DNA from 3 places in the Pseudoroseomonas sp. WGS1072 genome. Region 2 is predicted to be linked to each of the others. Evidence: riboswitches for the same ligand, from Rfam matches in the RefSeq annotation. Region 2 holds a riboswitch; each other region holds the start of a gene.

Region 1 (7,556 bases), on a different contig from region 2:
GCAGCACCTGCCCCGGCACCAGGGTGCGCGAGAGCACGTCGGCGGCGATCAGGAAGACCGCTCCGATGAGCGCCGCCGCCGGCAGCAGCCGCCCGTGCCGCACGCCCACCAGGAAGCGCGCCGCATGCGGGATCACCAGGCCCACGAAGCCGATGGCGCCGACGATGCTCACCATCACGGCGGTGGCCGTGGCGGCGCAGAGGATCAGCGTGGCCTGCACGCGCCGCACCGGCACGCCGAGGCTGGCGGCGGAATCGGCGCCGAAGGTGAAGGCATCGAGCGCGCGGGCGTGCCAGAGGCAGACCAGCGTCACGGCCAGCGCCACCGGCACGGCGCGCGCCGTGTCGTCCCAGCGCACGCCGCTGAGATTGCCGAGCAGCCAGAACATGATGCCCCGCGCCTGCTCGGCGCTGGCCGAGCGGGTGATCAGGAAGGCGGTCAGCGCGTTGAACAGCTGCGAGCCGGCGATGCCGGCCAGCACGATCTGCCCGGCGCCGCGCGGCCCCGCCCCGCCGCCGGCCGCCCGCGCCAGCACCGCCACCAGCAGGAAGGCGGTGAGCGCCCCGGCCAGCGCCCCGGCCGAGAGCGAGACCGCGCCGGCGCCGATGCCCACCACCGTCACCAGCACCGCGCCGGTCGAGGCGCCGGCGGAGATGCCGAGCAGGTAGGGATCGGCCAGGGCGTTGCGCAGCAGCGCCTGCAGCACCACGCCCGAGACGGCGAGGCCGGCGCCGCAGCAGGCGGCGAGGATGGCGCGCGTCAGCCGGTAGTTCCAGACGATGCCCTGGTCGATCCGGTCGATCTCGTAGGCGGCGCCGAACAGCTTGTTGGCCAGCGTCCTCAGCACCGTCGCGGGCGGGATCGCCGTCTCGCCGATGCAGATGCCGGCGAGCAGCGCCAGCGCCAGCACCAGCGCGATGCCGAGGCTGACCAGCGCGGCCCGGCCGAGCCGCGGCCACAGCGCGGGCGGCGCCGCCACGAAGCTCACTTCTCCAGCTTCGCCATCGCCTCGGTCAGCGTCTCCAGCCCGCCGATCAGCCGGATGGTGGCCTGCATGGCATGCGCGTCGAGGATGACGATGCGGCCGCGCCGCACCGCCTCCATCTGGCTCGTCACCGGATCGCTGCGGAGGAACTCCAGCTTCTTCTCGTAGTCATCGGCCGGGAAGCGGCGCCGGTCCATGCGGGCGATGACCAGCACCGAGGGATTGGCCCGCGCGATGGTCTCCCAGCCGACCGTCGGCCACTCCTCGTCCGACTGCACCACGTTCCGCAGGCCGAGGGTGCGCATCATGTAGCCGGGGATGCCCTTCTGCCCGGCCATGTAGGGGTCGAGGTCGAGATCGGCGCTGGAGAACCAGAAGGCGGCCGATGCGTCCTTCAGCCCGAGCCCCTTCGCCTGCTCCACCGCCCGCGCCTCGCGCGCGCGGAGATCGGCGACGAGCGCCGCGCCCCTGGCCTGCCGGTCGAAGATCGCGGCGAGCTGGCCGATGCCCTTGTAGAGACTCTCGGTCGAGAAGGCGGCGGTGCGGGTGCCGTCGGCGCCGACCAGGTTGTTCTTGCCCTCGCAATCGGCGGGCATGATGTAGGTCGGGATGCCGAGCTCGTGGAACTGCGGCCGGGTGCCGACCACGCCCTGCGGCCCGATCATCCACTCGAACTGCGTCGCCACCAGTCCGGGCCGCTTGGCGATCACCGATTCGAAGCTCGGCGCGTTGTTGTCGAGGCGCGGCACCTTGTCGTTCTGCGCGCTGAACTCGGGCAGCACGTTGTTGAACCAGAGCGCGGTGCCGGCCATGCGCTCGCCCACACCCAGCGCGTAGAGGATCTCGGTGGCGGACTGCCCGATGGTGACCGCGCGGTCCGGCGGGCCGGCGAAGGTCAGTCGCTCGCCGCAATTCTCCACCGTCAGCGGATAGGCGGTGGCCTGCGGCGCGGGCGCGGCGGCCGGCTGGGCCAAAGCGGGGGCGAGGGGCAGCAGCAGGTGCAGGCCGAGGCCCGCCGCCACGGCCTGGAGGGACGCAAACCTCATGACTCAGATCTCCGGTCAGGATGGCGCCGGCGGCGCGATGGCCAGACGGGGCATCCCGGAGAGGCGGCACGCGGGCGCGGGCCGCGCTGGAGGTCGCGTTGCAGCACGTTCATCGGCATCCCTGCCCGGACAACCCCGCCCGGCTGGTGGTCACACGTGCCGGCAGGTCTCCTGACTGGCGGGTCAATGCCCGATCCCGCCTTCCCGGGCGGCCTCCCTTCGGAGGCGTCCCAGTGGCCTGCCGGGATCCGGCTCGCCGCCTACAGTTGCGGGGGCAGTCCCGTTTCATGGCGCGCGGCCATGGCGGGTTCCCTGTTAGGTCCTCTCGGACACCGACGCGGCACCGGTAATGGAAGGCCGCCGGGCTGGCAAGACAAAAGCCCGGCCGCCGCCGCGGAGCGCCCATGCCGCGGCCCAGCTTGCAACCGGAGCGTGCCCGGCCCTAGCTTCGCGCCCGTAATGTAAGATTCTGCCAGGAGTGACGGCGGTCCATGTGTGAGAAATGCGGCAGCCTCCTGGCCTGCCTTGCCGCCCCGCTGGCGGACGACACCGCCACCACGGCCCTCGCCGGTACGCGGGAGGCCCAGGAGGCCCCGGTGCGGATGGCCACCGCCTCCGGCAACGCGGCGGTGGATGCCCTGATCTCCGGCCCCGCCTGGGGCGGCCCGGTGCGCTTCGGATTCCCGCAATCCGCCGGCGCCTATGGCGGCGGCTCCAGCGAGGCGCTCACCGGCTTCCTGCCGGTCTCCTCGGCGCAGCAGGCCGTGGCGCGCGCCGCGCTGCTCGGCACCGCCTCGGGCGAGACCGCGCTGCTGCACGCCTTCCCGGTCACCGGCTTCACCCTGCTGCAGGTCAGCGAGGCGGCCGCCAGCCAGGCCGAGATCCGCTTCGCCCAGTCCTCGCAGCCCCCCACCGCCTGGGCCTATTCCCCGGGCAGCAGCGACAAGGCGGGGGATGTCTGGTTCGGCGACCGCTACGACTACCGCCATCCGGCGCTCGGCGATTACGCCTACGAATCCCTGCTGCACGAGCTGGGCCACGCGCTCGGCCTCAAGCATCCGCACGAGGCCACCGGCATCACCGGACAGGCGATGGAGACCGCCTGGGACAACAGCGAATTCACGGTGATGAGCTACCGCAGCCATTCCGGCGGCACGCTCGGCCAGCTCACCGCCGGGCCGTGGGACCTGCCGCAGACCTACATGATGCTCGACATCGCCGCGCTGCAGACGCTCTACGGCGCCGATTACGGCCTGCGGGACGGCGACACGCGCTACAGCTGGAACCCCGCGACCGGCGAGATGTCGATCGACGGCGCGGCGCAGGGCCGGCCGGGGGCGAATCGCGTCTTCATGACCGTCTGGGACGGCGGCGGCAACGACACCTACGATCTCTCCGGCTATGCCGGCGGCGTGGTGGTGGACCTCGCCCCGGGCGGCGCCTCCATCACCTCCGAGGCGCAGCGGGCCTGGCTCGACCAGGAGCACGGCATCCGCGCCAGCGGCACGGTCTACAACGCGCTGCTGCACGAGGGCGACACGCGCTCGCTGATCGAGAACGCCATCGGCGGCGCCGGCAACGACCGGATCTCCGGCAACCAGGCCGCCAATACCCTGCGCGGCGGCGCCGGCGACGACCATCTGCTCGGCCTCGCCGGCGCCGACAGGCTGTTCGGGGAGGCGGGCGACGACATCCTCGAGGGCGGCGCCGGGAACGATCTGCTGGATGGCGGCGCCGGCTTCGACATCGGCGTCTTCGATGCCGCCTTCCTGCCCGCCGGGGCGCGCGAGGCGGCCGTCTCGGCCATTCCGGGCGGCTGGACGGTGGCGATCAGCGCGGTCTCGGGCGGCCGGCGCGGCACGGTGGAGACCGACACCGCCCGGGCGCTGGAGGAACTCCGCTTCACCGACGGCAGCATCCGCCTCGACGGCGACGCGCTGCTGGACCCGGTCTGGTATGCCCGCCACTACGCCGATGTCTACCGGGCCGGCATCGGCGCCGCCTCGCACTACGCCACGCATGGCTGGCAGGAGGGGCGCGACCCCTCCGCCGACTTCAGCACCGCCGCCTATCTCTCCGCCCATCCCGGCGTCGGCGACCCGCTGGCGCACTGGCGCGCGCTCGGCTGGCAGGCCGGGCTGGACGCGCGGGCGGACTTCGACACCGGCACCTACCTCGCCCGCAACGCCGATGTCGCCGCCGCCGGCATCGACCCGCTGGCGCACTGGCTGGCGCATGGCCAGGCCGAGGGCCGTGCCGCCACGCCGGCCATCGGCGCCGCGGTGCGGGACGGCTTCGATGCCGAGTACTACCTGCTGGCCAATCCGGATGTCGGGCGCGCCGGGGCCGATCCGGGGGCGCATTACGCGGCCCATGGCTGGCACGAGGGCCGCGACCCGGATGGCTGGTTCGACACGGCGGGCTATCTGGCGCGCTACGCCGATGTCGCCGCCGCCGGCATCGAGCCGCTGGCGCACTACATCCAGTTCGGCTGGCGCGAGGGGCGCGACCCGTCCGCCCTCTTCGACACGCGCGGCTACCTGGCGGCGAATCCGGACGTCGCGGCGGCCGGCATCAACCCCCTGCAGCATTTCCTGACGGCCGGCGCGCTGGAGGGCCGCGCCGCGGCGGGGGACGGGGTCTGGGCCTGAGCGGGGTCAGGAGCGCGGCCGGCGGGCGGAAGCCCGGCCGCGCCACCCGGACGGCAGCTTCCCCTTGCCGGCTCGCGGGCCGCTGCCTATTGCTGGGCGCTCAGGCTGGCACGACAGAGGAAACCCCATGGCCGAGGCGACGCAGCAGATCGATTTCGTTCCGGTGAAGGCCGAGGACATCCTGGCCGAGCGCACCCGGGGCTGGGACATGTTCGTCCTGGCCACCAAATGGGGCATCGGCGTCGTGATCGTGATCCTGGTCGGGCTCTGGCTCTTCGCCGGCTGAGGCCGGCGCGCCGGAAGGCGCCGCCCCGGTGGAGACAGGGCGGCGCCCCCCGCACGGGAGGCGCCGCCCTGCGCGTCCGCGCCGCGGCGGCGGGATCGCCCCGCCGCCACGGGGTTCAGCCGACGATCTCGGTACCGGCGAAGAAGAAGGACACCTCGCGCGCGGCGGCCTCGGCGCCGTCCGAGCCATGCACCGAATTCGCCTCGATGCTCTCGGCGAATTCCTTGCGGATGGTGCCCTCGGCCGCGTTGGCGGGGTTGGTCGCGCCCATGATCTCGCGGTTGGCGGCGATCGCGTTCTCGCCCTCCAGCACCTGCACCACCACCGGGCCCGAGGTCATGAAGGAGACCAAGTCCTTGTAGAACGGCCGCGCCTTGTGCTCGGCGTAGAAGGCGCCGGCCTGGGCCTCGGAGAGCTGGATGCGCTTCTGCGCGACGATGCGCAGGCCCTTCTCCTCGAACTTGGCGTTGATCCGGCCGGTCAGGTTGCGGCGGGTGGCATCCGGCTTGATGATGGACAGGGTGCGCTCGACGGCCATGGGGTGACTCCCTTTGATGGCGTGCAGATGCGCCGCCCGATAGGCGGCCCGGCGCCGCAAGGCAAGGGGCGATGGCATGACAGCCCCGCACCCCGCCGGGCAACCCCGGCTCCGCCCCAGCTTTAATCGCCCGCCGGCCCGGGAGGGCTTGAGGAGAAACCATGACGCGCCGAACCACCTCGCTGATCGTCCTGGGCGGGCTGCTGCTGCTGCTTCTCTGGCTGGTGCCGGAGGTGCCGCTGCTGATCTTCGCCGCAGCGCTGATCGCCATCTTCCTCCATGCCGGGGCGCAGCTGCTGCGGCGGGTGGTGCCGGTGCTGCCGCACGGGCCCGGCGTGCTGATCTTCATCCTGCTGCTGCTGCTGGTCGGGGCGGGGCTCGGCATGCTGGCGGCCCAGCCCATCGCCGACCAGCTCAACCAGCTCTGGCAGGAGGTGCCGGCGGCCGCGGACCGCCTGGCCGCGACGCTGCGCCGCTACAGCTGGGGGCAGGAGCTGCTCACCCGCCTGCAGCCGGAGAACATGAGCCTGCCCTCCGGCGGCGGCAGTTCCGCCTTCTCGGCGCTGAACACCACCTTCGGCGCCCTGGCCAATATCGTGCTGGTGCTCTTCCTCGGGCTGTACTTCGCCCTCGACCCGGCGCTCTACCGGCGCGGCATCGAGCTGATGGTCACCCCCTCGCTCCGCCCGAAGGCCCGCAGCGTCGCCGAGGAGGCGGCCGTGACGCTGCGCAACTGGCTGGGCGCGCAGATGATCTCGATGGCGGTGGTGGGCGTGCTGACCGGCCTCGGCCTCTGGTTCATCGGCGTGCCGCTGGCCCCGGTGCTGGGGCTGATCGCGGCAGTGCTCGCCTTCATCCCGACGGTCGGGCCGGTGCTGGCGGCGATCCCGGCGGTGCTGCTCGGCTTCGCCGACGGGTTCAGCGGCGTGCTCAGCGTCATCGCCGTCTATCTCGTCGTGCAGTCGGTCGAGAGCTACCTGGTCACGCCCTATGTCCAGAAGACCCATGTCAACCTGCCGGAGGCGGCGACCATCATCGCCCTCTTCGCCTTCGGCCTGCTCTACGGCTTCCTCGGCATGATGCTGGCGACGCCGATGGCGGCGGTGCTGCTGATGCTGGTCCGTCGCCTCTATGTCGAGGACTATCTGGAGCACGAGCCCCCGGAGGAGGCGCCCATCGCCCAGCCGGTGCTGATCCGCCGCCCCTGAGGCCGCCCTACCCGGCCAGCGCCAGCGGCTCCGCCATCGCCACGGTGCCGCTCGGCCCATCCGGCCCCAGCAGGGCATAGCGCCGCGCCAGCTCGGCCGTGGCGCGCAGCCCCGCCGGCCCCGGCAGCGACACCGGCCGGATGCCGTTGACCTTGATGCCCAGCCCCTTCAGCCGGGCCGCCTCGGCCCGCGTCAGGGCCTCCAGCGCCGCCTTGGAGGCCAGGTAGGCGGGCGCCCCGCCGCCCGGCGCGGCCAGCAAGTTGACGACACAGGGTGCTTCGGAACGGGTCAGCAGGGGCAGCATCGCCTCCGTCACCGCCGCCGCGCCGGTGGCGTTGACGGCGAAGCTCCGCTCGAAGCGCTCGCGCGGCAGCAGGTCGTCACGCGCGTCCAGCGCCACCTCGGCGGCATTCACCAGGATGTCCAGCCGGCCGTATTCCCGCCGCACCAGCTCGCGCAGCGCGGCGATCGACCAGTCGTCCGTGACATCGAGATGCACCGGCTCCATCCAGGCCCCCTCCGGCCGCGCCGCCGCCGCGGCGTGGCCGCGCTCGCGGCTGCGGCAGCCGAGCAGGATCTGCACCCCGGCCTGGGCCAGCGCGCTGGCAATGGCCAGGCCAGGGCCGCGATGGGCCCCGGTGACGAGGGCGAGGCGCCTGTCCTGACACGTCCTGTCCTGGCGCGTCCTGTCCTGTCGCATGCGATTCTCGGGCTCCACTTCCGGCTCCCGCCGCCGGAGCGCGGCGCGGAGGGCCCGCGCCGGCGGGCCGGCTCCCGAGATAGGACCTCAACCCAGGTTGAGGTCAAGGGCACGTCCGGCCGGCTTCAGCCTCCCCGCGTTC
Region 2 (7,556 bases):
CCAACGGGGCGCCGTGAGGGAGCCGAGACGGGTCTTGTCCCCGGCGAACAGCATCAGCGGCACGACGGCGAAGGGCAGCTGGAGCGACAGGATCACTTGGCTCAGGATCAGAAGCTGCGCCGTACCGCTCGTGCCGTAGAACCAGGTGACCAGGATGGCCGGTATGATGGCCACCAGGCGGGTGATGAGGCGGCGCAGCACCGGCGGAAGTCGGAAGCGAAGGAAGCCCTCCATCACGATCTGCCCGGACAGGGTCGCCGTGACGGTGGCGTTGATGCCGCACAGCAGCAGCGCGACCGCGAACAGCGTTGCCGCCGCGCCGGTTCCCACCAGCGGCGAGAGCAGCTGGTAGGCTTCCTGGATCTCGGCCACCTCCGTCCGTCCCGCCGTATTGAAGACCGCCGAGGCGGTGATCAGGATGGCCGAGTTGACCAGCAGCGCCAGGCTGAGCGCCAGTGTGCTGTCGATGCTGGAGAAGCGGATGGCCTCCCGCTTGCCGTCCAGATCCCTGCCATAATCCCGCGACTGCACTAATGCCGTGTGCAGGTAGAGGTTGTGCGGCATGACAGTGGCGCCAAGGATGCCCATGGCGATGTAGAGCTGGGTCTCGTTCATGACGATCGAAGCGGCCGGGATGTAGCCGCGCAGCACGTTGCTCCAATCCGGGTCCGCCAACGCGATCTGGATGGCGAAGCAGCCGAAGATCAGAGCGATGAAGCCGAAGATTAGGGCTTCCAGCCAGCGAATTCCCTTGTTCTGGAGCCACAGGATCAGGAAGGCGTCGAAGGCCGTAAGCACCACACCCAGGATCAGCGGGATGCCGAACAGCAACTGCAGGGCAATGGCCGTGCCGATGAGTTCCGCGAGGTCCGTGGCGCAGATCGCCAGCTCGGCCAGGAGCCACAGCGGATAGGCCACCGGCTTTGGAAAGCGCTCCCGGCACAGCTGCGCCAGGTCACGCCCTGTCGCGATCCCGACCCGTGCGCAGAGGGCCTGCAGGAGGATCGCCATAAGGGACGAGAGCAGGGCGATCGAGAGCAGCGTGTACCCGAAGGCCGAGCCGCCAGCCAAGGCGGTCGCCCAGTTGCCCGGATCCATGTAGCCGACGGCAACCAGGTAGCCCGGCCCCACGAACGCCAGCAGCTTGCGCAGGAACCCTCCGGCGCTCGGCACTCTAACGGTCCGGTGGACCTCAGGGAGGCTTTCAGGTCTGGATGGGGTTAAGGGAACCGTCATGGGCCCTGCCTGACTGATGGGTGTTCACCTGCCGCCGAGCCTAGCAAGCGGTCCGGATTGTAGCAGATGCTACAATCTCTAGGAAAAGCATCGCAAGCGTAATAATCGCGATGTCGGCGCAGTCGCGGATGGTTCACCTGAAGGTCCGGAGCGGCGCCTGACCCACCTGGACGCCTCCAGAAACCCCTCGCCTTGATGCCGTTCGGCTGATTCACTGACGCGGATCAGCGCGAGGGAAGGCGATGGTTCGGCAGCCTGGGTTCTTCGATGTGGAGGAGCGTTTGCGGGAGCTGTCGGCCAAGGGCGATGACCTCGAGCGGATCGTCGCGCTGGTTGATTTCACGATGTTCCGCGCCGAGCTGGAGCAGGCCGTGCCGCGCGCGGACGGCACGAAGGGTGGCCGCCCCGCCTTCGATCACGTGCTGATGTTCAAGATCCTGCTGCTGCAGGCGATGCACGGGTTGTCCGACGAGCGCTGCGAGTACCTCATCAAGGACCGCCTGTCCTTCATGCGCTTCCTCGGCCTCGCGCTGGCCGACCCGGTGCCGGACGCCAACACGATCTGGGCGTTCCGCGAGGCGCTGAAGCGGGCCGGCGCGGTGGAGCGGCTGTTCGCGCGGTTCGACGCCACGCTGCGTGCCGCGGGTTACCTGGCGATGGGCGGGCAGATCGTGGATGCGACCATCGTCGCCGCACCGAAGCAGCGCAACACCGAGGCCGAGCGGGCGGCGATCAAGGCGGGCAAGATCCCTGAGGGCTGGGCGGAGATGCCTGCGAAGCTGCGCCAGAAGGACCGCGACGCGCGCTGGACGGTGAAGTTCTCCAAGGCCAGGCCGCGCGAGGATGGCACCCCGCAGGTCGATCTCGCGGTTCCGGCCTTCGGGTACAAGAACCACGTCGCGATCGATCGCCGGCACGGCCTGATCCGCGGCTGGACCGCGAGCCATGCGGCCGCCCATGACGGGGCGCGGCTGGCGGAGGTGGTCGATGCCGGCAACACCGCCAGCGATGTCTGGGCCGATACCGCCTATCGCTCAGCGAAGAACGAGGCCTGGCTGGCTGAGCGTGGCATGGTCTCGCGCATCCACCGCAAGAAGCCCCCGGGGCGGCCGATGGCGGCAAGGACGCGACGGGCCAATGCCCGCAAGTCGGCCGTGCGCTCCGCGGTCGAACACGTCTTTGCCCGGCAGAAGGGGCCGATGGCGCTGGTCGTGCGCACCATCGGCATCGCCAGGGCACGGGTGAAGATCGGCCTCGCCAATCTCGCCTATAACCTCAAGCGGTTCGTCTGGCTCAGCAGCAAGCCCGCGACGTCGTAGCGGCACGCAAGTAGGCAAGCCGCCGCCATCGACTGAGCGGCTCCGTCCACCAGATGGGCACGCGCATCCGCATCCCTGAAGCACCGGCAGCCTCAAACCAACATCATCCGCCGAAGCCGCAGGGTTTCTGGAGGTATCCACCTGCGCTCGGGTCATGAGGTCGCCCGCTGCGTAGTGCCGCCATGATGGTGACGATGGGACGTGCACGGCTCCCGGGCTCAGGTTGCTCGAGGCGGCACTCGCCTGCGCGCATCCAGCACCCGGGTTCCAGGCACCGGGGTTACACCGTAGGCTTCCAGGCGAGCAGGCGCAGGGCGTTCAAGGTGACCAGCACCGTCGCGCCGGTGTCCGCCATGATCGCGGGCCAGAGGCCGATCAGCGTCGTCACCAGGAACACCGCCTTCAGGCCGACGGCGATGGCCACGTTCGCCTTCACGTTGTTCATGGTGGAACGCGATAGGCCGACGAGTTCCGCGACACCGAAGACGCGGGCCTTGAGCACGGCCGCATCGGCCGTCTCCAGCGCGACGTCGGTGCCGACGCCCATGGCGACACCGACGGACGCGGCCGCGAGCGCCGGGGCGTCGTTGATGCCGTCGCCCACCATGACCACCGAGCCGGACGAACGCAGCGCGCCGATCTCGCGCAGCTTGTCCTCGGGCAGGAGTTCGGCCTTCACGTCGAGCCCCAGGCCACTGGCGATGGCGGCACCGGTCCGGGCGTTGTCGCCGGTCAGCATCACTGAGCGGACGCCCAGCTTCGAAAGTGTGGCCACGCCCGCGGCGGCTTCCGTCCGCGGCTCGTCGCGCAGTGCCAGGACACCTGCCACCCTGCCGTCCACGACCACAACGACGGCCGTCTTTCCCCTCGCTCTCCAGCTCGGTGAACTGCTCGGCGAGGCCGCCCACCTGGGCGCCTGCCTTCGCCGCGTGGCGCGGGCTGCCGACGCTGACCTTCCGGCCGCCTACCGTGGCGGTGACAGCCTTGCCCGGCACGGCGGCCTGGTCCGAGGCCGGTGGTGTCGCGATGCCACGCGCCCCGACTTCAGCCATGACAGCCTTGGCCAGCGGGTGCGAGGATCCCTGCTCCACGGCCGCGGCGTAGGCCAGCAGATCCCAGGCCGGCGTCCCCGGCGCCGGGAGCACGTCGGTCATCTTCGGGCGGCCCGCCGTCAGCGTGCCGGTTTTGTCGAAGGCCGCGGTAGATGCTCGTCCACCAGTCCCAGCCCAGCAGGAAGGGCGGCACCAGGATGACCAGGGCGGAGACCACCATCGCGCCCGGGGTCCAGTAGGTCGAGAACCGCTCGATGAAGCGCTGGGTGGGCGCGCGGGAGGCCGAGGCCTCCTCCACCATGCGGATAATGCGGGCGATGGTGTTGTCCGTGGCCCGCACAGGTCTGCCCCAGCCCTTGCGGAGTTCAAGCTCCTGAGCAGACCCAGGCGAGCTTTGGCTTCATCCCCGCCGCTGGATGAGGCGGCTGTGCAGCGAGCCGACCGCCGCTCCTAGCGCGGCCCAGGACAACAGGCTCACCACCATGGCTGCCGCCACGAATTGGCGTGTCAGCTCCTCCGGTACCGCAGAGATCTCCGTAGGGGCAGCAGGCGCTCCGTAGAGGTGCGGCAGAACCAGACTGAACACCCCCAGCACGGCCAGGACCGGGTTCTTCCCGAACCGAATCAGACCTAGACCCACGCCAGTGAGCGCGGCCGTTGCCACCCACCAGGTCTGCCTGTCCGTCAGATCGGCAACCGGCGTGCCGGGCAGCTTCGGCGGCAATCCCATGGACGGCGCCACGCTGAAGACGACGAAGCCCGCTAGACCCCACAGCAGTCCCTGCTTCCAGTCGATGCCGGTCTTCACGAGAGACAGGATCGCCACCAACATCAGCCCGTATCCGATGCTCGTCAGCAGATCGGCCGCAAGCGTGTAGACGGTGCGTTCAACGCCGTCCTCTGGCGACCAGGCTTCCGCCTTATGGTGCTGCGCGCCGCTTTCAGGAACCGAGTGTTCCTTCCATGGAGTGGAACTGGCTTCCGGCGCCTGCTCGTAGGCCTCGGCGGCCAGGATTATGGGTACCGTCCTCAACTGGTGGCCGACCGTCGCGACGGTCCCGGCCAAGGCGCCAGCGATGAGCGCGACAGCGAACAGCTGCCTGATGTGGGACAACATCTCGCGCCTCAGTGACAAGGAAAGCCGTTGGAGTGGCGCGTGTCGTGTGCCGCGTTGTGCAGGAGGTCGTTGTGGGCGAAGCCGACGCCCCAGACGAGGAAGGCCCCGAAAGCCAAGGTGACGATGCTGGCGACGACGCGACCTGCGCTGGACGTTGTTGCCGATGGCGCTGCCGAACTGGTGGATTGAACGTGCATGACATTGTCCCCGTCGGCGCACCCCGCGCCGACCAAGAAGGTTGACCATGCACCGGCAGGTCTCCTGGCTCACGGGTCTTTGCCAACATTCCTGCCTTCCCGGTGCCAACCGGCACCAGTGACCTGCCTGGGGGCAGACGAAGCATCGGCGACCCGTCCACAGTTACGGGGGTAGCCGCCGACTTGGCCTGGTGAGAGCCGCACGGCGTTCCCTTTTATCCCGCTTGCGCGAGACCGGTGCCGGGGCAGCGTATCTTTAAGCACGCGCATTGGGCAAGCGAGTGCCAGCCTACCGCTGGTTAAACTCGCCGATGAATGACGGAACGGAGGGACGCCCTCTCAACCGTGGGCGTGCCCCTGGTCCGGCTCGCCCCACCTGTCCTCGGTGACCCCGCCGTGCGCGCCCGCCAACTCGGCCTGGACGGTCACGTGCGTGATGCCGAACCTTTCCCTGAGCATGGCACCCAGCACGTCTTCCAGCCTGTCCTCCCAGGACAGCGAGGCGTCGACCACGACGTGCGCCGACAGCGCGACCTTGCCGCTGGTCAACGCCCAGACATGGAGGTCGTGGATGTCGCGCACCCCGGCCGTCCCGCGCACGGCCTCCTCGACGGCATCCAGATCGATGCCGCGGGGCACGCTCTCCAGCAGGACGTCGACGGCCTCCGACAGCAGGGTCCAGGTCCGCGGCAGCACCCAGAAGGCGATGCCGACGCCGAGCACCGGGTCCACCCAGGTCCAGCCGGTGGCCCAGATGACCAGGGCGCCGACAATGACCGCGACGGAGCCGAGGAAGTCGCTCCAGACCTCCAGGTAGGCGCCCTTGACGTTGAGGCTGCTTTCGCTGCCCCCGGCCAGAAGGCGCATGGCGATCCAGTTCACCAGCAAGCCAAGGACGGCGACCGCGAGCATGCCCAGGCTGCCCACCTCGGCAGGCTCGCGGAAGCGCTGGTACGCCTCGTAGAGGATGTACAGGGCGACAAGGAACAGCAGCGAGGCATTAAACGCAGCCGCCAGGATCTCGAAGCGGTGGTAGCCCCAGGTGCGCCGCCTATCGGCGGGGCGACGGCCGACTCGGATCGCAACCAGGGCCACCGCGAGGGCCAGCGTGTCGGTCAGCATGTGCGCCGCGTCGGACAGCAGAGCCAGACTGTTGAAGACGTAGGCGCCCATGATCTCGGCAAGTAGAAAGGTGCCCGTCAGCCCCAAGGCCGTGGCGAGCGCGGCGGAATTGGCATTTCCTGCACCGTGGTCATGAACCTGCCCCATCTGAACCTCCATCGGTGACCTGTCGTAGTCCACCTGCGCGGTGGTTCGCACCTCCAGCCATGGGAGGTTCCAGCCCTGAAGAATGGCGCCAGCCTCTAACCTCGTGCACTTCCCCGCGACGGTGCGGAGCCGCGTTGCCCGAGACGGACGGCGCGGCTCCCAACTGTGTCAGAAGCGCGCCTGGCCGCTGCGCCCGGCGGGGTTCTTGACCTGCAGGGTCACGGGGGCGCCGCCCGGAGGGGCGCTCGCGGCCGTCCCGGCCAGGGTGTTCTCGGTACCCGGCGCCAGTTGCACGACCTGGCGCGCCTGGCCGGAGCCGACCAGCGCGGACACCGTGTAGCCCGCCGACGGGACCGGCTTCCCCGCCTCGTCGTAGAGGTGGACCGTCAGGGTCCGGTCGGACACCAGAAGCTCGGCATGCACGCCGACGATGTCCTGCATGCGGCCGCCATGGGCGCCCTGGTCACTGTGGCCATGGGACTGCGCCAGCGCGCCGGTGGAGAGCGAGACGGCCGCCAGGGCCGCGAGAAGGATTGTCCGCACGTTTTATGTCCTCGTTGGTGGGTGGACTGTGTCGCCGGGAGGGGCTGGACGCCCCTCCCGGCGGACTCACTCGGCCGCGGCGTGCCGCGCCCCGGCAGGAACGACGTCCTCCGGCACGGGCTTCTGGACACGCCCGAAGCGCACGTAGAGGGCGGGCAGCACCAGCAGGGTCAGCAAGGTCGCGCTGATCAGGCCGCCGATGACCACGGTGGCCAGCGGCTTCTGGACCTCGGCGCCCGCTCCGGTGGCCAGGGCCATGGGGACGAAGCCCAGCGACGCCACCAGCGCCGTCATGGCCACGGGCCGCAGACGGATCATGGCGCCCTGGTAGACCGCGTCCCGCAGGGACAGGTGCCCCTGCTGCATCAGGCCTTTGATGGAGGTCGCCATCACCAAGCCGTTCAGCACCGCCACGCCGGAGAGCGCGATGAAGCCCACCGCCGCCGGGACGGAGAACGGCATGTCCCGCAGCCAGAGCGCCAGGAGGCCGCCGGACAGGGCCAGGGGCACCCCGCTGAAGACCAGCAGGGCGTCCCGGACCGAACCCAGCGCCGCGAAGAGCAGGACGATGATGAGCAGGAAGCAGGCGGGCACCACGACGCTCAGCCGGTCGCGGGCCTTGGCGAGGTTCTCGAACTGGCCGCCCCAAGTGATGGTATAGCCGGGCGGCAGCTGGACCTGCTCGGTCACCTTCGCCTGCGCCTCGGCCACGATGGAGCCGATGTCGCGGCCGCGGGCATTGGCCTGGATGACGACGCGGCGCCGCCCTTGCTCTCGGCTGATCTGGTTCGGACCCTCGACCACGTTGAGGCTGGCCAGCTGC
Region 3 (7,556 bases), on a different contig from region 2:
AGCATCAGGTTGGTCAGCCAGAGCGTCAGGCAGTCCACCAGGGCCGGGCGCAGCGCATGGCGCTCCAGCGCCCCCGGCAGATCGAGCGGCACGTTCACGGTGGCCCAGCCGGCGGCGCGGCGGGCGCGGTGCGCCTCGATGCGGGCGCGCATCTCCTCGTCCCAGGCCTCGGCGGTGGCGAGGTAGGACCAGGGGGCGGGATGGCGCGCGATCAGCGCCTCCGCGTGGCGGGACTTGCCGGAGCGGGCGCCGCCGAGGACCAGGGTGAAGCTCATGGCCAGAGGGTTAGCGAAGCCCGGCGGCGCTGGCGAGGGGGAGAGCGGCGGTTGGCCTCGGCGCCCGGCTTGGCTATCACCCGCCGGACCACGACATTGCGACGGGAGCCGCGCCGATGACCGACACTCCGCCCGACCGACTCTCCGCCGATCCGGCGAGCCCCTTCTACGACGCGGCCCTGCTGGAGCGCGGCATCGGCGTGCGCTTCAAGGGCGTCGAGAAGAACAATGTCGAGGAATACTGCGTCAGCGAGGGTTGGGTGCGGCTCTCGGTCGGCAAGTCGCTGGACCGCAGGGGCAAGCCGATGACCATGAAGCTGCAGGGCACGGTCGAGCCCTATTTCCGCGACGCCGGCTGAGGCCGCGGGGCGCGCCGGAGCGCCCCTTCCCCTCCCCGCCGGCGCCCCGGCCCGCCCGGGACGCGTGGCGGGAGGGGACGGCGGCACCGGGGAAGGGCCGGCGCCCCTCCCGCCGGGAGGGCGCGCCGCCGCTCAGGCCGGCAGCCAGCCCTTCACGCGCTCGCCATGCTCCGCGATGTACTGGGACACGGCGGTGTCGAAGTCCTTCTCCTGCGCCAGCAGCATGGACCGCTCCAGCTCGTCCAGCGGCAGGTTCAGGCGGGAGAGGAAGGCCGCGACCTTGGGGACCGCCTCGGTGAGGCCGGGCCGGCCGAGGGCCAGAACCTGCTCCTCGCCGCCCAGCGCCTGCTTCGGGTCCGCCAGGTAGCGCAGCTCGTACTTGCCGAACATCCAGTGCGGGCTCCAGGCCGTGGCGACGATCCAGCGCTCGCCCCGGATGCTGCGGTCCAGCATGCTGAGCATGGCAGCCTCGCTCGATTCCTGCAGCGTGTAGTCGAGCTCGTAGGCCTTCACGGCCTCCTGCGACAGGCGCGTCAGGCCGGCACCGGGCTCGATGCCCTGGACGCGGCCGCCGAGCCTGCCGCGCACCTCGGGCTTCGCCAGATCGGCAATCGAGGCGAGCTCGGCCTCCGGCACATACTTCGGCACCACCCAGCCCAGCTTGGCGCCGGTGTAGAGGGTGCCGAGCTTCTCCACCTTCCCCTCGACGCGCTTGAAGTAGTCGGCATGGGTCTGCGGCAGCCAGCACATCAGCATGGCATCGACATCGCCGCGCGTGATGCCCTGGTAGAGCGGCGCCACGTCGGTCTGCACCAGCTCCACCTTGTGGCCCAGCCGGTCCTCGATCAGCCGGGCGGCGAGGCGGGTGATGAACTCCGCGTCTGCCCAGGGGGCGAAGCCCAGCTTGATGGTGGCGCCCGACTGGGCGCGCGCGGGGCGGGGCAGGCTCATCGGCAGGGCGGCGGCACCGAGGCCGGCGGACAGGGTCAGGAAGGCGCGCTTGTTCAGCAGCATTCTGGCGTTCTTTCTTCTCTGTTGCGGATTTGCGGAATGGCGGAGGTGGGCCGCCGGTGCGGCCCCGCCGGTCTCAGCCGCGGGCGGCCGGCGCCGCGGCGGGCGCCTCCGAACGGCCGGCGAAGAGCTGGCGCAGGCTGAAGCCCAAACCCTTCCGGCCCTCCTGCTGCCCGAAGCTCTGCGTGATGCGGTCGAGCAGCACGGCGAGCACGACGACGGCCAGGCCACCCTCGAAGCCGGTGCCGACATCGAGCCGCTGGATGCCGGTGAGCACGGTGTTGCCGAGGCCACCGGCGCCGATCATCGAGGCGATGACGACCATCGACAGCGACAGCATGATGGTCTGGTTGATGCCGGCCATGATCGAGGGCAGCGCGTTCGGGATCTGCACCTTCCAGAGCAGCTGCGAGGGGGTGCAGCCGAAGGCGAGACCGGCCTCGATGAACTCCGCATGCACCTGGCGGATGCCGAGGTTGGTCAGGCGCACCACCGGCGGCATGGCGAAGATGACGGTCGCGATGGTGCCCGGCACGGCGCCGAGGCCGAAGAACATGGCGGCCGGGATCAGGTAGACGAAGGCCGGCATGGTCTGCATCAGGTCGAGCGTCGGGCGCAGCAGCATCTGCCCGAGCCCGCTGCGCGCCATGGCGATGCCGAGGGGGACGCCCATGACGATGGCGATGACGGTCGCCGCCAGCACCAGGCCGAGCGTCTCCATCATCCGGTCCCACAGCCCCATGCCGGTGATCAGCAGCAGCGCCGCGACGGCGAAGACGGCGAACCTCCAGCCCACGCGCCACAGCGCCAGCAGCGCGATGATCGCGATCATCGCCGGGGCCGGCAGCAGATGCAGCCCGGACTGGATGCCGCCGGTGACGAAGCCGATGACGGCCGCGATGGCGTCCAGCGCGGGGGTGAAGTGGTCGAGCACATAGTTGACGACGGCATCGGCACCCTCGCCGATGCGCAGATCCATACCCTGCATGATCTCTCCTCCCCCTCAGTTGCCGGACCGGTCGAGCGTGCTGAGCAGCGCCGACTTGCTGATGGAGCCGAGGTAGCGGCGGCTCTCGTCCACCACCGGCACCGGGAAGGGGCTTTGCGCCACGCGGCCCATCACGTCGGACAGGGTCTCGGCGGCGGCGATGGGCTCCACCTCCGGCAGGAAGGCGCGGTGATAGGGGTCCGCCCCGCCGTCACGCGCCGCGCGGGCGAGGGATTCGGCGCTGACCATGCCGTGGTAGCGCTTGTCCCGCCCGACGACGATGGCGACGTCGCGGTCGTGCCGGCGCATCCGCTCCAGCGCCGCGTGCACCGCCATGCCGCGCCGGTCGATCAGCGTCACCTGCGTCTCGCGCGCGATGTCGCCGGCGCGGAAGACCTGCGACACATCCACGTTGCGGAAGAAGGAGCGGACATAGTCGTTGGCCGGGTTGGTCACGATCTCGTCCGGCGTGCCGACCTGCACGACATTGCCGTGCTGCATGATGGCGATGCGGTCGCCGATGCGCATGGCCTCGTCGAGATCGTGGCTGACGAAGATGATGGTGCGGCTCTGCTCGGACTGCAGACGCAGCAGCTCGTCCTGCATCTCGGTGCGGATCAACGGATCGAGCGCCGAGAAGGCCTCGTCCATCAGCAGCACGCTGGGCTCGCTCGCCAGGGCGCGGGCGAGGCCGACGCGCTGCTTCATGCCGCCCGAGAGCTGGTCCGGCCGGCTCTCGGCATAGGCGGCGAGGCCGACGCCCTCCAGCGCCGCCATGGCCTTGCGCCGCCGCTCCGCCTCGCCAATGCCGGCCACCTCCAGCCCGAAGGCCGCGTTGTCGATCACCGTGCGGTTGGGCAGCAGGGCGAAGGACTGGAAGACCATGCTCATGTCGCGGCGGCGCAGCTCAATCAGCTCGCGCTTCGACATCTTCGTGATGTCCTGGCCGTCGATGAAGATCTCGCCGGCCGAGGGTTCGATCAGGCGGTTCAGCAGCCGCAGCAGGGTGGATTTGCCGGAGCCGGAGAGGCCCATGATGACGAAGATCTCGCCGGCATGGATGTCGAAGCTGGCGTCGTTGACGCCGAGGGTGCAGCCGGTCTCGGCCTTGATGGTGTCCTTGTCGCGGCCCTGCCGCACCATGCGGAGCGCGGCGTCGGGATCATCGCCGAACACCTTGTAGACATGCCGGAGGGCGATCTTCACCGGGGCCTGCTCGGCCATCGGGTCGGTGGTGGCCCCGCCGGGCCGGTCGGCCGGGATCGCCGCCGGGGGTGACGGGGGGGTCTGCGCTGGATTGTCCATGTGTCTGCCTTGCGGTCTGCCCTCCGCCGGGCGGGGGCGGACACCTCCATGATCGGTTCCGAGGGGTGGCGGCCACGAGGGGCCAGGCCCGGCCAGTTTCAGCCGCGCCGCCCCGAAAATGACACAATTCTGTGCCGCCACATCTATTGGTGAGGAAACCTAATACAGCCTCGTCTCAGAGTCTACCGAAAATCGCATTTCCGGCCGCGCCGCCGAATGGATTACCGCGATAACGCCGCCCTGGTGATATAGACCCTTCGTGATTTCTTTCGGAATCTCCCTATTCAAGTAATTTACACTTTATCCCTATTACATATTGCGCCGCTTGTTCCATTCCCGAAGTCATGGGAACTTCGCGGCCAAGCCGCGCCCGGAGGCGGGCCGGATCGAATTGTGTCCTTCGCCCGGGGCTGACCCGTTGTGGCGGCGGCGTCGCGGTTTCAGCCGGGCGGGGTGGCGGCGATTGACTCGCCGCCACCCCGCCGCCTAGGAGACGGCCAGATGGTCTCCCGCCATCGGCGGCTGCCGGGGCGGGGGTGAAAAGGGAATGCGGTGCGGGCTCCCCGGGGCCCCAGGCCGCGGCTGCCCCCGCAACTGTAGGCGGAGAGCGGCCCGCCGACATGCCACTGGCCGCGCCGCGAGGGGTGGCCGGGAAGGCCGGCGGGGCGCGCCCGATCCGTGAGCCAGGAGACCTGCCATCCCCATCGGATCGTGCCACCGGGCGGGGTGCCCCGGCGGGCGGCGATGTGTCCGGGGGTTCCGTCCTCCCGGCGCCTCGACCCGGTCGCCGCATGGCGCCGGGCGGTCGGCACTCCGTGACCGCCTCGCGACGGAGGACCGCCGTGCCGATGATCGAGCCGAACCGGGAGCCGCCCACGCTGCTGGTCTGTGTCACCTGCCGCGCCGACCGGCCGCTCGCCGAGGGTGAGACGCCGCCCGGCCGCCGGCTGCACGACGCCGTGGCGGCGGCGCTGGCCGCCCATCCCGCGCCGCCGGTCGCGCTGCGCCCCGTCACCTGCCTGGCCGTCTGCGAGCGCGGCTGCGCCGCCGCCATGACCGCTCCGGGCAAGTGGAGCTATCTGCTCGGCCATCTGGAGGCGGGGCAGGCCGCCGACCTGCTGGCCTATGGCGCCACCTACGCCGCCCATCCCAGTGGCGCCGTGCTGCCCTCCCGCCGCCCCGAATCGCTGCGCCGCGCCGTGCTCGGCCGGCTGCCCTCCCTCCTTCCCGCCCCGGAGTCCGCCGCATGAGCACGCTGGAGAAGACCCCCGCCACCATCGTCACCGGCTTCCTCGGCGCCGGGAAGACGACGCTGTTGCGCCAGGTGATGGCGCAGGCGGAGGGGCGGCGCATCGCCATCATCGTCAACGAGTTCGGCGCGCTCGGCATCGATGGCGAGACGCTGAAGAGCTGCGGCATCCCGGGCTGCGCCGAGGAGAACATCGTCGAGCTGGCCAATGGCTGCCTCTGCTGCACCGTGGCCGACGACTTCATCCCGACCATGCAGGCACTGCTCGACCGGCCGGAGCCGCCGGAGCACATCCTGATCGAGACCTCCGGCCTCGCCCTGCCGAAGCCGCTGATCAAGGCCTTCAACTGGCCCGGCATCCGCTCCCGCGTCACCGTCGATGGCGTGATCACCGTGGTCGACGGCCCCGCCGTGGCCGAGGGCCGCTTCGCCGACGACCCCGCGGCGGTCGCGGCGCAGCGCGCGGCCGACCCGTCGCTCGATCACGACAATCCGCTGGCCGAGGTCTACGAGGACCAGCTCGCCAGCGCCGACCTCGTGGTGCTGAACAAGGCCGATCTGCTGGATGCCGCCGCGCTGGAGCGGCTGACCGGCGAGATCGCCGCCGGCCTGCCGCGCGCCGTCAAGGTGGTGCCGGCCCGGGAGGGGGCGCTGGATGCGGCGCTGCTGCTCGGCCTCGGCGCCGCGGCCGAGGACGACCTCGCCGCCCGCCCCTCGCACCACGATGCCGAGGACGGCGCGCACGAGCATGACGACTTCGACAGCTTCGTCATCGTCCTGCCCGAGATCGCGGAGGCGGACGCGCTGGTGGCGCGCCTGCGGCGGGCGGCCGAGGCGCATGACGTGCTGCGGATGAAGGGCTTCGTGCGCCTGGCGGGCAAGCCGATGCGGCTGGTCGTGCAGGGCGTCGGCACCCGCTTCCGGCAGGAGTTCGACCGCCCCTGGCCGGACGACCGCGACGGCCATGTCGTCATCATCGGCCGCAGCGGGATGGACCAGGACGGCATCGCCCGGATCATCCTGGGCTGAGCACCCGCGGGGAGGCGGCCTTGGGGATGACCACCGGTCCGGCCCTCCCCAGATGCGGATGGATCGCCTGAACCTCGGGAGCGCCCCGGCACCGTGCATCTCCTCCCCCGCGAGACCCGATCCCTGGACGAGGCCGAGGCCGCCATCGACCTCGGCCAGAGCCCGGCCGAGCTGGTGCTGCTCTCCTTCACCGACAGCGACCTCGCCGCCGCCGCCGCGGCCTGGGACAGCCTGCCCGCCCCGCGCCCCTCGCTGCGGCTGGCCAGCCTGGCCCGGCTGCGCCACCCGCTCTCGGTCGATCTCTATGCCGAGAGCGTGCTGGAGCGGGCGCGCTGCATCGTCATCCGCCTGCTCGGCGGGCTGGACTACTGGCGCTACGGCGCCGAGGAGGTGGCGGCGCTCTGCCGCGCCCGCGGCATCCCGCTGGCCCTGCTGCCGGGGGATGGGCGGGCGGATGCGCGGCTCGACGCCCTCTCCACCCTGGCGGCGCCGCTGCGGACGCGGCTGGACGCGCTGCTGCGCGCCGGCGGCCCGGTCAACCATGCCGCCGCCCTGCGCCTCGCCGCCCATGCCGCCGGCCTCGGCCCGGATGACGGCGCGCGGCCGGCGCCGCTGCCCGCCGCCGGCGAGCACCCGCTGGGGGCGGAGGAGCCCGACCCCGAGGCGGTGGTCGTCTTCTACCGGGCGCATCTCCTGGCCGGGGACATGGCGCCCTTCGAAGCGCTGGCGGCGGCGCTGCGGGCCCGCGGCCTGCGGGTCCGCGGCCTCCACGCCGCCAGCCTGAAGGAGCCCGAATCGGCCGGCCTCGTCGCCGGCTGCCTCGCCGCCTGGCGTCCCGCCGTCGTGCTCAACGCCACCGCCTTCGCCGCCCGGCAGCAGGGCGCCTCGCCGCTGGAGGCGGCCGGCGCGCCGGTGCTGCAGCTCGTGCTCTCCGGCGTGCCGCGCCCGGTGTGGGAGGCCTCCTCGCGCGGCCTCTCGCAGAGCGACCTCGCCATGCAGGTGGCGCTGCCCGAGCTGGACGGGCGGCTGCTGACCACGGCCATCGCCTTCAAGGCCGAGGCCGAGCCGCATCCGGCGCTGGAATACGCCCCCACCCTGCTGCGCCCGGACCCGGAGGGCATCGCCCTCGCCGCCGACCGGGCGCTCGGATGGGCGCGGCTCGCCGCCACGCCGCGCGCGGCGCGCCGCCTCGCCGTGCTGCTCTCCGACTATCCCGGCGTGCCGGGGCGGGAGACCGGCCAGGCCGGCCATGCGGTGGGGCTCGACAGCTTCGCCAGCCTCGCCGCGCTGATCGAGGATCTGACGGCCGCGGGCTACGCCATCGGCACACCGCCGCCGTC

The links. Region 2 has a riboswitch for cobalamin ahead of ACF3NH_RS21565 (CbtB domain-containing protein). Riboswitches for the same ligand answer to the same signal wherever they lie in the genome.
Region 1: linked by a shared signal. The riboswitch ahead of ACF3NH_RS10550 (ABC transporter substrate-binding protein) and the one ahead of ACF3NH_RS21565 (CbtB domain-containing protein) in region 2 are both predicted to bind cobalamin.
Region 3: linked by a shared signal. The riboswitch ahead of ACF3NH_RS04675 (DUF1636 family protein) and the one ahead of ACF3NH_RS21565 (CbtB domain-containing protein) in region 2 are both predicted to bind cobalamin.

The regions. Positions count from the first base shown of each region.
Region 1 covers NZ_JBMPSU010000001.1:2,205,353-2,212,908, reverse strand. The annotation lists gene ACF3NH_RS10555 (FecCD family ABC transporter permease) at 1-979, opposite strand, end outside; gene ACF3NH_RS10550 (ABC transporter substrate-binding protein) at 985-2,031, opposite strand; cobalamin riboswitch at 2,176-2,383, opposite strand; gene ACF3NH_RS10545 (M10 family metallopeptidase) at 2,523-4,682, shown strand; gene ACF3NH_RS10540 (aa3-type cytochrome c oxidase subunit IV) at 4,810-4,968, shown strand; gene ndk (nucleoside-diphosphate kinase) at 5,084-5,506, opposite strand; gene ACF3NH_RS10530 (AI-2E family transporter) at 5,668-6,714, shown strand; gene ACF3NH_RS10525 (SDR family NAD(P)-dependent oxidoreductase) at 6,722-7,414, opposite strand; gene nhaA (Na+/H+ antiporter NhaA) at 7,540-7,556, opposite strand, start outside.
Region 2 covers NZ_JBMPSU010000005.1:34,172-41,727, forward strand. The annotation lists gene ACF3NH_RS21535 (Nramp family divalent metal transporter) at 1-1,236, opposite strand, end outside; gene ACF3NH_RS21540 (IS5 family transposase) at 1,479-2,555, shown strand; gene ACF3NH_RS21545 (HAD-IC family P-type ATPase) at 2,836-3,384, opposite strand; partial or broken gene ACF3NH_RS21550 (heavy metal translocating P-type ATPase) at 3,476-3,709, opposite strand; gene ACF3NH_RS21555 (P-type ATPase) at 3,600-3,947, opposite strand; gene ACF3NH_RS21560 (CbtA family protein) at 4,008-4,724, opposite strand; gene ACF3NH_RS21565 (CbtB domain-containing protein) at 4,733-4,921, opposite strand; cobalamin riboswitch at 4,959-5,175, opposite strand; gene ACF3NH_RS21570 (cation diffusion facilitator family transporter) at 5,261-6,190, opposite strand; gene ACF3NH_RS21575 (hypothetical protein) at 6,359-6,733, opposite strand; gene ACF3NH_RS21580 (efflux RND transporter permease subunit) at 6,800-7,556, opposite strand, start outside.
Region 3 covers NZ_JBMPSU010000001.1:970,603-978,158, forward strand. The annotation lists gene cobU (bifunctional adenosylcobinamide kinase/adenosylcobinamide-phosphate guanylyltransferase) at 1-275, opposite strand, end outside; gene ACF3NH_RS04655 (DUF3297 family protein) at 392-634, shown strand; gene ACF3NH_RS04660 (glycine betaine ABC transporter substrate-binding protein) at 767-1,648, opposite strand; gene ACF3NH_RS04665 (ABC transporter permease) at 1,722-2,633, opposite strand; gene proV (glycine betaine/L-proline ABC transporter ATP-binding protein ProV) at 2,649-3,857, opposite strand; cobalamin riboswitch at 4,425-4,652, shown strand; gene ACF3NH_RS04675 (DUF1636 family protein) at 4,787-5,188, shown strand; gene cobW (cobalamin biosynthesis protein CobW) at 5,185-6,216, shown strand; gene cobN (cobaltochelatase subunit CobN) at 6,310-7,556, shown strand, end outside.